DNA from 2 places in the Xanthomonas sp. NCPPB 1132 genome. Region 1 is predicted to be linked to the other one. Evidence: riboswitches for the same ligand, from Rfam matches in the RefSeq annotation. Region 1 holds a riboswitch; the other holds the start of a gene.

What was found. Region 1 has a riboswitch for cobalamin ahead of metE (5-methyltetrahydropteroyltriglutamate--homocysteine S-methyltransferase). Riboswitches for the same ligand answer to the same signal wherever they lie in the genome.
Region 2: linked by a shared signal. The riboswitch ahead of btuB (TonB-dependent vitamin B12 receptor) and the one ahead of metE (5-methyltetrahydropteroyltriglutamate--homocysteine S-methyltransferase) in region 1 are both predicted to bind cobalamin.

What each region holds. Positions count from the first base shown of each region.
Region 1 is NZ_CM152819.1:376,069-383,543, reverse strand. Features, by position in the region: gene AC1G9L_RS01625 (ATP-binding protein) at 1-1,131, opposite strand, end outside; gene AC1G9L_RS01620 (response regulator transcription factor) at 1,214-1,897, opposite strand; gene AC1G9L_RS01615 (PepSY domain-containing protein) at 1,970-2,362, opposite strand; gene dusA (tRNA dihydrouridine(20/20a) synthase DusA) at 2,767-3,786, opposite strand; cobalamin riboswitch at 3,930-4,183, shown strand; gene metE (5-methyltetrahydropteroyltriglutamate--homocysteine S-methyltransferase) at 4,395-6,686, shown strand; gene AC1G9L_RS01600 (choice-of-anchor X domain-containing protein) at 6,925-7,475, shown strand, end outside.
Region 2 is NZ_CM152819.1:743,669-751,143, reverse strand. Features, by position in the region: gene AC1G9L_RS03350 (DEAD/DEAH box helicase) at 1-1,019, shown strand, start outside; gene queD (6-carboxytetrahydropterin synthase QueD) at 1,196-1,555, shown strand; gene AC1G9L_RS03340 (phasin family protein) at 1,836-2,213, shown strand; gene bioD (dethiobiotin synthase) at 2,482-3,171, opposite strand; gene AC1G9L_RS03330 (GAF domain-containing protein) at 3,292-3,774, shown strand; gene AC1G9L_RS03325 (TfoX/Sxy family protein) at 3,771-4,199, shown strand; cobalamin riboswitch at 4,225-4,442, shown strand; gene btuB (TonB-dependent vitamin B12 receptor) at 4,557-6,428, shown strand; gene AC1G9L_RS03315 (IS5 family transposase) at 6,576-7,475, shown strand, end outside.

The DNA.
Region 1 (7,475 bases):
CGCGGCCGGCTCCGGGCGCACGCTCAGCAGCACCCGCCGGCGCGCCCACTTGAACGCGTTCTCCAGCAGATTGCCGAGCAGTTCCTGCAGGTCGCCGGGCTCGCCATGGAAGCGCGCGCTCGGCTCGATGTCGAACTCGCACAGCACGCCCTTGGCCGCGTACACCTTCTCCAGGCCGCGCACGATCTCCTCGGCGTTGGGCTCGATCGGCAACGGTGCGGCGAACAGCTTGTGGCCGCTGGAGGCGGCGCGCGCGAGTTGGTAGGACACCAGGTTGTTCATGCGCCGCAACTGCACGTCCAGTTCTTCGCGCAGCTCCGCCCCCTGCGCGCCGCTGTCGAGCTGGGTGCGCAGCACCGCCAGCGGCGTCTTCAGGCTGTGCGCCAGGTCGGCCAGGGTGTTGCGCTGGCGGTCCAGGTTCTCGCGCTCGCTCTCGATGAAAGCGTTGATGCTGTCGGTCAGAGGCTCAAGCTCGCGCGGGTGGCGATCGCCCATGCGCATCGCTTCGCCGCGCTGCACCTTGGTCAGTTCGTTGATCACCCGGCGCAGCGGGCGCAGGCTCCATTGCAGGATGAAGGCCTGCAGTACCAGCAAGATCAGGCCGGCGCCGCCGAGGTTGAACCACACCCGGCCGCGGAACACGCGCAGCTGCGCACCCAGCGCGCGGGTGTCCTCCATGATGTAGATGGTGACCGGGGTTTCCTTGTCGCGGCGCACGTAGGCCAGGCCGATGCCGTAGCGGTAGACCTCGCCCTCGCTGCCGTCGATCTGGGTCATCGGCCAGGGGCCGTCGAAAGTTTCCTGGCGCGGTTCGAGCATGCCGCCGCGCGGCGGCAGCGGGCCCTCGCTGGACATCGAGATCCAGCGCTCGTTGGGCATCACGATTTGCGCGTAAAGGCCGCTGCCGGGCCGGTCGAAATGCGGGTCCGGCGGCGGCTTGTCGTTGTTGATGTACAGCGAGCCGTCGCGGGCTACGTCGATGTTGTTGGCGTAGGCGGTGGCGTAGCTCTTCAGGCGCTCGCGCAGGTTGCTCAGCGCGGTGTCGGCGAACGCCTGGTCCAGCGCATAACCTGCCGCGGCCAGGAACGCCAGCAGGCTGAGGCTGGCGGCGAGCAGCTGGCGCGCCTGCAGCGAACGCGGGCGCCAGCGCTTGTACCACCTGGGTCGTGCCGCCACGCGGTCGCTTCCTCGGTGTGCTCGCCGGCGCCTGCGATCAGCCTTCGGTACGCGGAATCGCGAACCGGTAGCCGCGACCGCGCACGGTCTCGATCGGCTTCAACTCGCCGTCCGGGTCCAGCTTCTTGCGCAGGCGGCCGATGAAGACTTCCAGCACGTTGGAGTCGCGGTCGAAATCCTGCTGGTAGATGTGCTCGGTCAGATCGGCCTTGGAGACCAGTTCGCCGGCATGCATCATCAGGTACTCGAGCACCTTGTACTCGTAGCTGGTCAGGTCGACGTTGCTGCCGCTGACGCTGACGGTCTGCGCCGCCAGGTCCAGCGCGACCGGACCGCATTCCAGCGTGGGCTTGCTCCAGCCGGCGGCGCGGCGCAGCAGCGCATTGACGCGCGCCAGCAACTCTTCGACGTGGAACGGCTTGACCAGGTAGTCGTCGGCGCCCTGCTTGAGGCCTTCGACCTTGTCCTGCCAGCTGGAACGTGCGGTGAGGATCAGCACCGGGAACTTCTTGCCTTCGTCGCGCAGCGCCTTGATCAGCTCCATGCCCGACATCTTCGGCAGGCCGAGATCGATGATGCCCACGTCGAAGGGCACTTCGCGGCCCATGTACAGGCCTTCCTCGCCGTCCTGCGCCGCATCCACCGCAAAGCCTTCGCGCTTCAGGCGAGCGGCCAGGGTCTCTCGCAGCGGGGCTTCGTCTTCGACCAGAAGGATACGCATAACTCTCCCTAGTAACTTACAGGTGGCCGGTGGCCGGGGCGGTGTGTGGAACCTGAACCGAACTATCCGGACTCACGGGTGATCGTCGCGTGGTGGCTCGGGAGGCTCGCCCGACCGCGGCGCCCGCGGCGGTACCGCACGGCCAGGTTGCGGATCGTCCATGTAGCGTACCCGCCCACGGCCGTCCATGTACTTGACGCGGTTGATGTCGCGGCCATCGAACGGCACGCGCTCGGCGCCGAGGATCTGCCCGCCGGTGGAGCGCTGCACCCGACGCACCGCGTCGGACAGCGAACTGCCGCCATAGTCCCGATTGCGCCCCGCATCGCGCTCCGGCGGCGCCATCACCCCCGGCATGGGCGGCTGCTGCGCACGGCCATGACCAGCCGCGACCGACGCCAGCGCGAGCGCGAACACAGCGGCGAAGCGGTAGTGGCGGGAAGCGGAAGAAGTCACGACGGGCATCCTAACGGACTGATCGGAAACGTTCAAAACTTGTGAAGCGCGACACCTCGCGGGGACGACGGCGACCTCGAGAAATCGAGGCAAATTCTTGATTTTTCGGGGTGAATCCGGTCTGAACTTTTCCGGGCGCCACCGGCGACATTCAGTCAAATGAACCTGTGGAAGGCCGATGCAAGGGCCGCGCCAGCGATCTGGAGAGGCCCTCGGCAGGTGCTTCAGAGCGTCTCCCAGCAGGCAGAGACTAGTCGCCAGACCCTGAACGGACTCCCTGAACGAGCAGGGGGAAAGTGGGATCCGGGTCCACCACCGAGCAGGCCACGATGTCGTCGGACGCCTCTGCGCGAAGGTGATGACGGCCCGCCACCACGCAGCAGCTGCGGTCCGAAGACGCTCCCTGGATCGGGTCAGGCCGCGGCGCGCGCCGCCCCGTCGGTGACCGCCAGCGCCTGCTCCAGCAGCGCCCAATCGGCCCCGGGGCGGTGCGCCCCTTCGCTGAGCACTTGGCGGAAGGTACGCCCGCCGGGCTGGCCGTGGAACAGCCCGAGCAGGTGCCGGGTGATGTGCTTGAGCGCCAGGCCTTCGGCCAGGCGTGCCTCGACGTAGGGACGCAGCGCGCGCAGCAGTTCCGCGCGCGGGCGCAGAGCGGCGCCGGTCAGGGCCGCGTCCAGCCGGTGCAGGACGTAGGGGTCGTGGTAGGCGGCGCGGCCCAGCATCACCCCGTCCACCGCCTGCAACTGCGCCTGCGCCGTCTCCACCGCAGCCAGGCCACCGTTGAGCACCACCTGCAGTTGCGGCCGCTCGCGCTTGAGCCGGTGCGCCCAGTCGTAGCGCAGCGGCGGCACTTCGCGGTTCTCCTTCGGCGACAGGCCCTGCAGCCAGGCGTTGCGCGCGTGCACCACGAACAGCCCGCAGCCGGCCGCGGCGACCTGGTCGACAAAGGCCAGGAACACCGCGTAGTCGTCGTCCTGATCCACGCCCAGCCGGCATTTCACCGTCACCGGGATGTCCACCGCCGCGACCATCGCCGCCACGCACTCGGCGACCAGCGCCGGCTCGCGCATCAGGCAGGCCCCAAAGCGCCCGGCCTGCACCCGGTCGGACGGGCAGCCGCAATTGAGGTTGATCTCGTCGTAGCCCCAGTCCTGGCCGATCCGCGCCGCCTGCGCCAACAGCGCCGGCTCGCTGCCGCCGAGCTGCAGGGCCAGCGGATGCTCGGACGCATCGAAATCCAGCAGCCGCGCGCGATCGCCCAGCACCACCGCATTGGCGTGCACCATCTCAGTGTACAGCCGCGCCGACGGCGCCAGCAGCCGATGGAACACCCGGCAATGGCGGTCGGTCCAGTCCATCATCGGCGCCACGGACAGCCGCAGCGAGGCGGCGTAGCGCGCGGGGAGATCGGCGGCGGGGAGCGGAAGCATCATCGGCACGGCGGACGGGCGCCGTCGGCACAAGCCGCAGCGCCAGGTCATTGGCTTAGGGATCAATAGCTTACACGTTCGCGACAAACGCTGCCGGGCCGAGCCCGCAAAACACACCTGGCCCTTGACCGCCCGCCGCATCCGGCCTATCGTGCGCTCGCCGAAGGTATTCATCGCTTCATTCGGATGAAGGGATGAATTTAAACGGGAATCCGGTGACGGCTGGCGCCGCAAGCGCCTGCCCATTCCGGAGCTGCCCCGCAGCGGTGAATGGAAACGACCTCCGTCAATGGCACTGGGCCGGCGCATGCCGGCCTGGGAAGCGACGGACAGTAGGTGCGCAGCCAACGTGGTGCGCGTGTCCATCAGCCCGAATACCGGCCCCGGCCGGAGGACCGTGCGTCCTCCGATTCGACCTGGCGCCTCCGCGGGGAGGCGGCCGGACCGCGACCCGGCCTTGCGCCGCGCCGCGCCGTCCGCCTGCCCGCGCGGTACCGGTTCGCCCGCGGGGGCGAAGGTCGCTGGCGTGGCGGGCGGTCCGTGCGAACGGGGCGCGCGGCGCGCGGTTCCTTCGTTCCTCAATGCCCTTGAACGCAATGAGGAAACGCAACATGACGATCGTGACAAACCTGGGCTTCCCGCGCATCGGTGCGCGGCGCGAGCTCAAGCAGGCGCTGGAACGCTACTGGCGCCGCGACATCGACGGCGCGCAACTGCAGGACACCGCACGCGAGCTGCGCCTGCGCCACTGGCAACTGCAACGCGACGCCGGGGTGGACGTGCCGCCCAGCAACGACTTCAGCCTGTACGACGCGATGCTCGACACCGCCTTCCTGTTCGATGCGATCCCGCAACGCTACCGCGCGCTGGCCGATGCCGATCCGCTGGCCGGCTACTTCGCGATGGCGCGCGGCACGCAGGAACACGGCCTGGACCTGCATGCGCTGGAAATGACCAAGTGGTTCGACACCAACTACCACTACCTGGTGCCGGAGCTGGCACGGCGCCAGCACTTCCGCCTGCGCGGCGACAAGCCGGTGGTGGAATTCCTGGAAGCCAAGGCGCAGGGCATCCAGACCCGGCCGGTGCTGATCGGGCCGGTGACCTTCCTGGCGCTGTCCAAGACCGTGGACGGCAGCGACCGCTGGGCGCTGCTGGACAGCCTGCTGCCTGTGTACGCCGAACTGCTGCAGCGCCTGCATGCGGCCGGCGCCGGCTGGGTGCAGCTCGACGAACCGGCGCTGGTGCTGGACCTGGACGAGGCCGCACGCGCCGCCTATCGCCGCGCGTATGACGTCCTGGCACAGGCGGTGCGGCCGAAACTGCTGCTGACCAGCTACTTCGGCGAGCTGGGCGACAACCTCGACCTGGCGATGGCGTTGCCGGTGGACGGCGTGCACGTGGACCTGGTGCGTGGCGTGGCGCAGCTGGACGCGGTGCTGCAGGCGCTGCCGGCCGGGCGCGTGCTCTCCGCTGGCCTGGTCAACGGCCGCAACGTGTGGCGTACGCCGCTGGACAACGCGCTGACCCTGGCCCGCTACGCCGCCGGCCATGTCGGCCGCGAGCGGCTGTGGCTGGCGCCCTCGTGCTCGCTGCTGCACGTGCCGGTGGATCTGCAGCAGGAGACCAGGCTGGACCGCGAACTGGTCGGCTGGCTGGCCTTCGCCAGGCAGAAGCTGCAGGAACTGCGCACCCTGGCCGATGCGCTGGACGACCAGCCGCAGGCGCAGGCCGCGCTGGATGCGGCGCGCGAAGCGCTGGCCAGCCGTCGCGCTTCGACCCGCGTGCACCGCGCCGAGGTGGCGCGGCGGGTGGACGCGCTGACCGACGACGCCGGCCGCCGGCAGTCGCCGTACGCGCAGCGCCGGCAGGCGCAGCAGGCGGCGCTGCGGCTGCCGCTGTATCCGACCACCACCATCGGCTCGTTCCCGCAGACCGAGCAGGTGCGGCAGGTGCGTGCGCAGCACAAGGCCGGCAAGCTCGACGATGCCGCGTACGACGCGTTCCTGGCCGCCGAGACCGAACGCTGCGTGCGTGCGCAGGAGCACCTGGGGCTGGACGTGCTGGTGCACGGCGAGTTCGAGCGCAACGACATGGTCGAATACTTCGGCGAGCAGTTGGACGGCTTCGCCTTCACCCGCCACGGCTGGGTGCAGAGCTACGGCTCGCGCTGCGTGAAGCCGCCGATCATCTACGGCGACGTGCAGCGCCCGGCACCGATGACGCTGCGCTGGACCACCTACGCGCAGTCGCTGACCGAGCGGCCGATGAAGGGCATGCTGACCGGGCCGGTGACGGTGCTGCAGTGGTCGTTCGTGCGCGACGACCAGGAACGGGCGCAGACCTGCCGGCAGATCGCGCTGGCGCTGCGCGACGAGGTGCGCGACCTGGAGGCGGCCGGCATCGGCGTGATCCAGATCGACGAGCCGGCGATCCGCGAAGGCCTGCCACTGCGTCGCGCCGACTGGCAGGCGTACCTGGACTGGGCGGTGCAGTGCTTCCGCATCGCCGCGGCCGGCGTGCGCGATGCCACGCAGATCCACACCCACATGTGCTACTCGGAGTTCAACGACATCATCGAGGCGGTGGCGGCGATGGACGCGGACGTGATCTCGATCGAGACCTCACGCTCGCGCATGGAACTGCTGGATGCCTTCGTGCGCTTCCGCTACCCGAACGCGATCGGGCCGGGCGTGTACGACATCCACTCGCCGCGCGTGCCGAGCACGCAGGAGATGGTGGAGTTGCTGGAGAAGGCGCGTGCTGTGCTGGATCCGCAGCAACTGTGGGTCAATCCGGATTGCGGGCTGAAGACCCGCGGCTGGGCGGAAACCCGCAACGCGCTGCAGGCGATGGTGGCGGCGGCGCAGCAGTTGCGCAGCCAGCACGCGCAGGCGGCGTGACCTGGCGATGCCCGGCGCCACGTGCGCCGGGCATCGCGATGGTTGCAGCATGTCCGGCATCCCAGTTCGGCGCGCATTGCTGCATTGCGTCTTTGTCCGGCAATGTGCGCTGGCTATAACCGGAGGCGAACGCGTGGCGAGGGGGCGCTGCGTCCTCGCCGACGTGCTGCCGGCGGCGCACTGCGTCGCGGCTCCGGCATGTACGTCTGCTTCTCAGCACCGCCAGGGAGAGCGCGTCATGCCGAAGCTGTCGAACCTGTCCGCCGTCTGCGTCCTGTGTCTCGTCGTCCCCGCCGCCGCACTGCACGCGGCCGAACTGATTCCCAAACAATTGGCCGGACCGCCCGAGGAGTTCGCGCAGATGCGCGCACCCGCCCCGGCGGAAGCGGCGATCCTGTCCAAGAGCGCGTTGCTGCCGGTGGAATTCTCCGCCGCGCGCAGCAATGGCCCGGCGCAATGGCAGACCACCCTGCCAGTGGAGAACGGCAAGCTGCGCTTCGTGGTGTTGTCCGGCGAACACGATTGGCAGCCGCGCCTGAGCGCACCGGCCACGGCCAGCGCACGCATGGGCACCGCTGCCGCCATGCCGATGCTCGCGCCCAGCGCCAAGGCCACCCAACTGGGCGCCGGCGGCGCCGCGCTGCCGGCTCGCGAGTACCACGTGGACAGCGCCGCCAACGGCGACTGGACCCTGACCCTTCAGGCCGATGGCAGCAACACGGCGCAGCGCGGCTATGTGCTGATGGAAGGCGACCCGCGCACGCAACTGGCGTCCTATCCCAGCGACCG
Region 2 (7,475 bases), 370 kb from region 1:
TGGGCAACCAGCTCGACGCGCTGCGCCGTGGCGTGGACCTGCTGATCGCCTGCCCGGGCCGCCTGCTCGACCACCTCGAGCGCCGCAGCGTGGACCTGTCCGGCATCGAGATCCTGGTGCTGGACGAGGCCGACCGCATGCTCGACATGGGCTTCCTGCCGTCGATCAAGCGCATCCTCGCCAAGCTGCCGCGGCAGAACCGCCAGACCCTGCTGTTCTCGGCCACCTTCGAGGAAGGCATCAAGCAGCTGGCCCGCGAGTTCATGCGCGACCCGCAGGAAATCCAGGCGACCCCGAGCAACACCGTGGCCGACACCATCGCCCACCGCGTGCATCCGGTGGACGGCGCGCGCAAGCGCGAACTGCTGCTGCACCTGCTGGCCGCCGACTCGCGCAAGCAGACCCTGGTGTTCGCCCGCACCAAGCACGGTGCCGACAAGCTGACCACGTTCCTGGACAAGTCCGGGATCAAGGCCGCGGCGATCCATGGCAACAAGAGCCAGGGCCAGCGCCTGCGCGCGCTCGGCGACTTCAAGGCCGGCCGCATCACCGTGCTGGTGGCCACCGACATCGCCGCGCGCGGCATCGACATCGACCAGTTGCCCAAGGTCATCAACTACGACCTGCCGATGGTCGCCGAGGACTACGTGCACCGCATCGGCCGCACCGGCCGCAACGGCGCGCAGGGCGAGGCGGTGTCGCTGGTGGCGCAGGACGAGGCCAAGCTGCTGCGCGCGATCGCGCGCCTGCTCAAGCGCGACATGGACATCCGCGACGTGCCCGGTTTCGAGCCGGTCACGCCGATCCGCTGGGGCAACAACAACCCGCCGGACGAGCGCCCGGGCGGCCAGCGTCCGCCGCGCCGCGGCAGCCACGCCCGCCGCGGCCACGGCGATGCGCCGGCGCACGCGCATGCCGGCAGCAAGAAGCCCGGCGGCAACCACGCCGACGGCGCGCGCCGCCAAGGCCAGGGTCGCCGCCACGGCAACGGCGGCAACCGTCCCGCCGCGCCGCGCTGAGCCATCCGCGGCCGCGCGCTCCGCACGCACCCAGGCCGCCCTTCGGGGCGGCCTTTTTTGTCCGCTGCACCCGGACGTCGCGTGCCTGTCGCCGGCCCTGCGGCACGCCACGTCGTCCGTTTCGCGCGTCCCGCACCGCGCCATGCCGCTCCACCCCTGACCGTACAATGCCGCCCATGGATATCTTCAAAGTCTTCACCCTCGAAGCAGCGCACCGCCTGCCCAACGTGCCGCCCGGCCACAAGTGCGCGCGCCTGCACGGCCACTCGTTCCGCATCGAATTGCACGTCAGCGGCGAACCCGGCGCCGAGAGCGGCTGGGTCATGGATTTCGGCGACATCAAGGCGGCGTTCCGTCCGCTCTACGACCAGCTCGACCACCACTACCTCAACGATATCGACGGGCTGGACAACCCCACCAGCGAACGCCTGGCGGTGTGGATCTGGGAGCGGCTCAAGCCGGCGCTGCCGCTGCTGAGCGAGGTGGTGGTGCACGAGACCTGCACCTCTGGGTGCCGGTATCGCGGGCCGGCTTGAAGAAGGCCGGGAATGGGGAATGGGGATTCGGGAATCGTAAGAGCGGCACTGCGACGACCGAGGGCATCCAGTGCCTGCCCGCCCTGTCCTCGGCGCGCGCAGTTGGCGCCTAACAGGGGTGCGGAGGCGTCCGGCGAGGGCTGGCGGAATTTGGCCAAACCATTGATCAGAAAGACAGTTTGAACGAATCCTGAGCGGCTTCAGAAAATTTTGTTGCATCGCAGCAGAATGGGCGTATGTTGCACTGCAACAGCAGTCGGCATTCCAACGGAGTTGCATGATGTCCGCTCAATTCAACGACCAGTTCAGCAGCTACACCCAGCAGTTCGCCGCTGCCGCGGCGCGTGCCAACCGACTGGCGCTGGAGAGCGCCGAGAGCGTGTTCGGCGTGCAGTTGAAGACCTTCGAGAAGAACGTGTCGGCCACCACCGGCTTCCTCGGCGAACTGACCGAGGCGCGCGACCTGGGCACCGTGCAGGCGCTGTGGCCGAAGGGCCTGCAGATCGCCCGCGACAACTTCGAGCGGCTGGCCACGGCCAACCAGGAAGTGTTCGGCCTGGGCCTGAAGACCTCCGAGGCCATCGGCCAGCTCGCCAAGCACCAGTTCGAGGCGGCGACCGAACAGGCCGCGCCCAAGGCCAAGCCCGCCGCGAAGTAGCACCCGATTCGACGTCGCTGCGGTCCGCCGCCCGACGCACCCTCGGTCTGCATGGGTCCCTCCCCCCGTGCAACCCCAAGGCCCGGTAGATCCCTCCCTCTACCGGGCCTTTTTTTGTGGGTGGGATTTGGGAGTGGGGATTCGGGATTGGTTGATCCCGTGCGCTGTGGCGCTTCTGTCTTTCTTGCAGGAAGAGCGTCGGCACCGATGCTTGGTTGGTGAGGCGTCGGAACTGAAGCCCCTCCCACACAACCCGCCCGGCAGTCGATCAGTCCGGCGACATGCCCGCCCACGGCTGCAACTGCGCCGCCAACTGCTCGGCCTGCGGTTGCGGCCGGTACGGCAACCGCCCCCAACACGGCATCGGCAGGCGCGTGCGCAGCATCGCCATGTTGTCGTCGATGCGCTCCATCGCCGGATCGATCTCGTTGCCGATCCAGCCGATGCACTGAAGGCCGTCGGCGGCGATCGCCGCGGCGCTGAGCCGGGCGTGGTTGAGGCAGCCCAGGCGCAGGCCAACCACCAGCACCACCGGCAGCCGCAGCGCGCGCGCCAGATCGGCCTGGTCCAGCGTCGCCGACAGCGGCGCCGCCCAGCCGCCGACGCCTTCCACCACCACCACGTCGGCCTGCGCGCGCAGGCGGTCGAACGCGGCCGCGATCGGCGCCAGCTCCAGCTGCACGCCGGCATCGGCGGCGGCCAGTTCCGGCGCCAGCGGCAACGGCAGCGCGTACGGATTGAGATCGTCGTAGTGCGGGCGCGGCGCGCTCGCATCCTGCAGCGCCAGCGCGTCCTCGTTGCGCCAGCCGTCGGCCTCGAGCGTGCAGCCGCTGGCCACCGGCTTCATCCCCACCGCGCGCTGGCCGCGCGCGCGCAGGGCGTGCAGCAGCGCGGTGCTGGCGATGGTCTTGCCGATGCCGGTATCGGTGCCGGTGACGTAGAAGGCGGAAACAGCCATGCAAGCGAAACCCTGTCGGTTGGCCGGCGGGACGCGCGGCGGCGCGCAGGATAGCCGGGCGCGCCGCGCGCGTCAGCCGCCGCGGTGCCGGCGGACGCAGCGCGCTGCTAGACTCGCGCGATGTTCGCCTCGTCCTCGCTCACCGGCAGCAAGCCGGAACAGTACGCCCAGTTGCTCGACCAGGCCCGCGCCCTGGTCGCCGGGGAGCCCGACCGCATCGCCAATGCCGCCAACCTGGCCGCGCTGGTGTACCACGCGCTGCCGCGGCTGAACTGGGTCGGTTTCTACTTCTACGACGGCAAGGAACTGGTGGTCGGGCCGTTCCAGGGCCTGCCGGCCTGCGTGCGCATTCCGCTGCACAAGGGCGTGTGCGGTGCGGCCGCCAGCAGCGGCCAGACCCAGCGCATCGACGACGTGGAGGCCTTCCCCGGGCACATCGCCTGCGATGCGGCCTCGCGTTCGGAACTGGTGGTGCCGCTGCTGCGCGACAGCGCGCTGGTGGGCGTGTTCGATCTGGACAGCCCCGACCTGGCCCGCTTCGACGCCGACGATCAGCGCGGCCTGGAAGCGATCGCCCAGGTCTTCGTCGACAGCCTGCGATGAGCACCACCAAGCTGCGCAACATCGGCCCCAAGAGCGCGGCGTGGCTGCGCCAGGTCGGCGTGCGCACGCAGCAGGACCTGGAGGCGGCCGGCGCGGTCGGCGCCTTCGTCAAGGTCAAGCGCGCCGGCTTCAAACCCAGCCTCAACCTGCTGTATTCGCTGGAAGGCGCGCTCAGCGGCTGCCACTGGCAGGAACTGTCCGAGGCGCGGCGCGCGCAGTTGCTGGGCGAGCTGGAAGCCGCGACGGCGGCGCTGCCGGCGCAGCGCGGCCTGCCGGTCGCCGGGCCGGTGGCGACCACCCATTTCGACCGCGACGACGCGCGCGGCGACGATGACGCCGACGGCGCCTACGCGCAGGACCCGCACGACACCCCGGTGGGCGACCATCACGGCGACGACGACGGCCACGGCGCACACGCAGACTGAGCCGCGCGGGCAGCGGCGATCGCGTACAATCGCGCCGCTTCAAGGTGACCCGCCGGCTCCGGCCAGCGGGTTGAAACGGGAAGCCGGTGCGTCTTGCGACAAGGCCGGCGCTGCCCCCGCAACGGTAAGCGATCCGCGCTGACGACCTGCGCCACTGTGCCCCGGGCATGGGAAGGCGTCGCAGCCGGGAGGTCCACCTCCCTGATCGCCAGCCCGGAGACCGGCCTTGCAGTTCACTGGTTGCGATGCGGAGGGCGTCGCGGCGTGCCGCGCCGTGTCCGGCGCCGTCCGCTTGCACCTTCCGTTCGCGACTCCCTTGCCGTCACAGCGCGCAGCCGCGCGCCGGAGTTGCCACCCATGTCGTCCCGCCTGCTTTCGGTCGCGATCGCGTCCGCCCTGTCCCTGCCCGCGCTGGCCCACGCCGCCGATGCCGCCACCGACCTCGACCAGGTCCTGGTCACCGCCACCCGCACCCAGATCTCGGTGGAGGACAGCGTGGTGCCGGCGCAGGTCATCGACCGCGCCGAGATCGAGCGCAGCCAGGCCACGTCGCTGGCGCAGCTGCTGCAGGGCCGCGCCGGCATCGGCGTCTCCAACCAGGGCGGCCTGGGCAAGCTGACCACGCTGAACCTGCGCGGCAGCGAATCGGACCACGTGCTGGTGCTGGTGGACGGCGTGCGCATCGGCTCGGCCAGCGCCGGCCTGGCCGCGTTCCAGGACCTGCCGCTGAGCCAGATCGAGCGCATCGAGATCGTGCGCGGCCCGCGCTCGAGCCTGTACGGCTCCGACGCGATCGGCGGCGTCATCCAGATCTTCACCCGCCGCGGTGGCCAGGGCTTCCAGCAGAACCTGAGCCTGGGCGGCGGCAGCCATGGCCTGCGCGAGGCCGGCGCCGGCTTCAGTAACCGCGGCGAGCGCGGCTGGCTGGCCGTGCAGGGCGGCTACCAGAAGACCGACGGCATCAATGCCTGCAATGGCTCGGCCACGCTGTTCGCCGGCTGCTTCGTCGACCAACCCGACCGCGACGGCTACCGCAACGTCTCGCTGAGCGCGCGCGGCGGCTACGCCCTCACTGACACGCTGCGCATCGAGGGCCAGGCGCTGAACATCGACAGCCGCAACGAATACGACGGCGATCCGCTGTTCGCCGGCAACGAGGCCGACAACACCCAGCAGGTGTTCAGCGGCAAGCTCGACTGGACGCCCTCCGATCGCCTGCACCTGGCCGCGCAACTGGGCCGCAACGTCGACGACGCCGACAGCTACTACCGTGCGCCGGGCGCGCGCACCCGCAGCTTCATCAGCACCTTCGACAGCCGCCGCGACACCGCCGCGCTGCAGGGCGACATCAGCCTGGCCGAAGGCCATCTGCTCAGCGTCGGCAGCGACTGGCAGCGCGAGCACGTCACCAGCACCACCGCCTTCGACGTCGACAGCCGTGACAACACCGGCGTGTTCGCCGAGTACCAGGGCCGCTTCGGCGCGCAGCAGGTGCAGGCCAGCGTGCGCAGCGACGACAACGAACAGTTCGGCGAGCACACCACCGGCAGCCTCGGCTGGGGCCTGGCACTGGCGCATGGCCTCAAGCTCACCGCCAGCGTCGGCACCGGCTTCAAGGCGCCGACCTTCAACGACCTGTACTACCCGTTCGCCGGCAATCCGGCGTTGAAGCCGGAACGTTCCAAGAGCGGCAACCTCGGCATTGCGCAGTATGCCGACAGCTGGAACTGGACCTTCAACGCCTATGAGACCCGGGTCAAGGACCTGATCTCCTACGACGCGATCAGCTTCCTGCCGGTGAACGTGGACGAAGCGCGCATCCGCGGCGCCGAACTGACCGGCTATGCGCTGCTGGCCGGCTGGGAACTGTCGGCGCAGCTGAGCCACACCGATCCGCGCAACCGCAGCGACGGCGACAACCGCGACAACTGGCTGGCGCGCCGCGCGCAGAACACCGCACGCCTGGACGTGGACCGCGGCATCGGCCCGGTCAAGCTCGGCGTCACCGTGTTCGGCAGCGGCCACCGCTTCGACGACGCGGCCAACCGCGTGCGCCTGGCCGGCTACGGCACCGTCGACCTGCGCGCGGAATACGCGTTCACCCCGGACTGGACGCTGCAGGCCAAGGCCAGCAACGTGTTCGATCGCGACTACCAGACGGTGAACTGGTACAACCAGCCGGGCCGCGAATACGCGCTGACCCTGCGCTACGCGCCGGCGGCGCGCTGACGCCATGCGTCGCGCTGTGCCGGAAGGCGTGGCGCGACGCGACAGCTCGGACATCACACGCGTCTTTTCGTGGGAGCGGCTTCAGGGCACCTCTAAAAACCCCACCTTTGGCATCATTGGTCTGGAGAACACGCCGAGGACGCCACGATGATCAGCCTGTTTGCCGGCCACGAACGCGAAGCCAAGCGGCAGCAGATCGGCGATCCTCTGGCTCTGCTGTCACGGCATATCGACTTTGCCGGGATTGCTCACGCCGTAGACGCGAAGCTGTCCTTGGGTACCGGCAAGCGCGGCGGCCGTCCGGCTTGGCCGACGCAGATGATGATCAAGCTGCTGCTGTTGCAGCAGTTGTACAACCTCTCCGACGATGCGCTGGAGTATCAGGTGCTGGATCGGCGCAGCTTCCAGCAATTCCTTGGACTGGAACACAGCGGCAAGGTGCCCGACGCCAAGACGATCTGGGTGTGGCGCGAACGGCTCAAGACCAAGGATCTGATGGGCGACATCAGCACGGCGATCGGTGAGCAATTGCAACGTGCTGGGTTCATTGCCCGCGGCGGTCAGATCATCGACGCCAGCATCGTCAGCGCTCCGATCCAGCGCAACACGCGCGAGGAGAACGCGCAGATCAAGCAGGGCGATGACGTCGGCCAGGACTGGAGTGATGCCAAGCGTGCGCAGAAAGACGTGCAGGCACGCTGGACCAGGAAGCATGGGGTGACGTTCTACGGCTACAAGCTGCACGCCAGCACGGACCGCCGCTGGGGTTTCATCCGCCGCTACGACGTGAGCGCGGCCAACGTGCACGACAGCCGCCACTTCGAGCAGGTGCTGGACCCGGACAACACCGGCCGCACGGTATGGGCCGATAGCGGGTATGCCGATGCAGCGCGAGAAGCAGACCTGAAAAAGCGTGGTTACCGCCCCGCGATCCAACATCAAGGGCAGGCACGCAAGCCCTTGAGCGAGGCAGCAAAGCGCCGGAACCGTCGCATTGCCAAGGATCGGGTGTTCGGCGAGCACCCGTTTGCGCGCTTGGCCCAACAA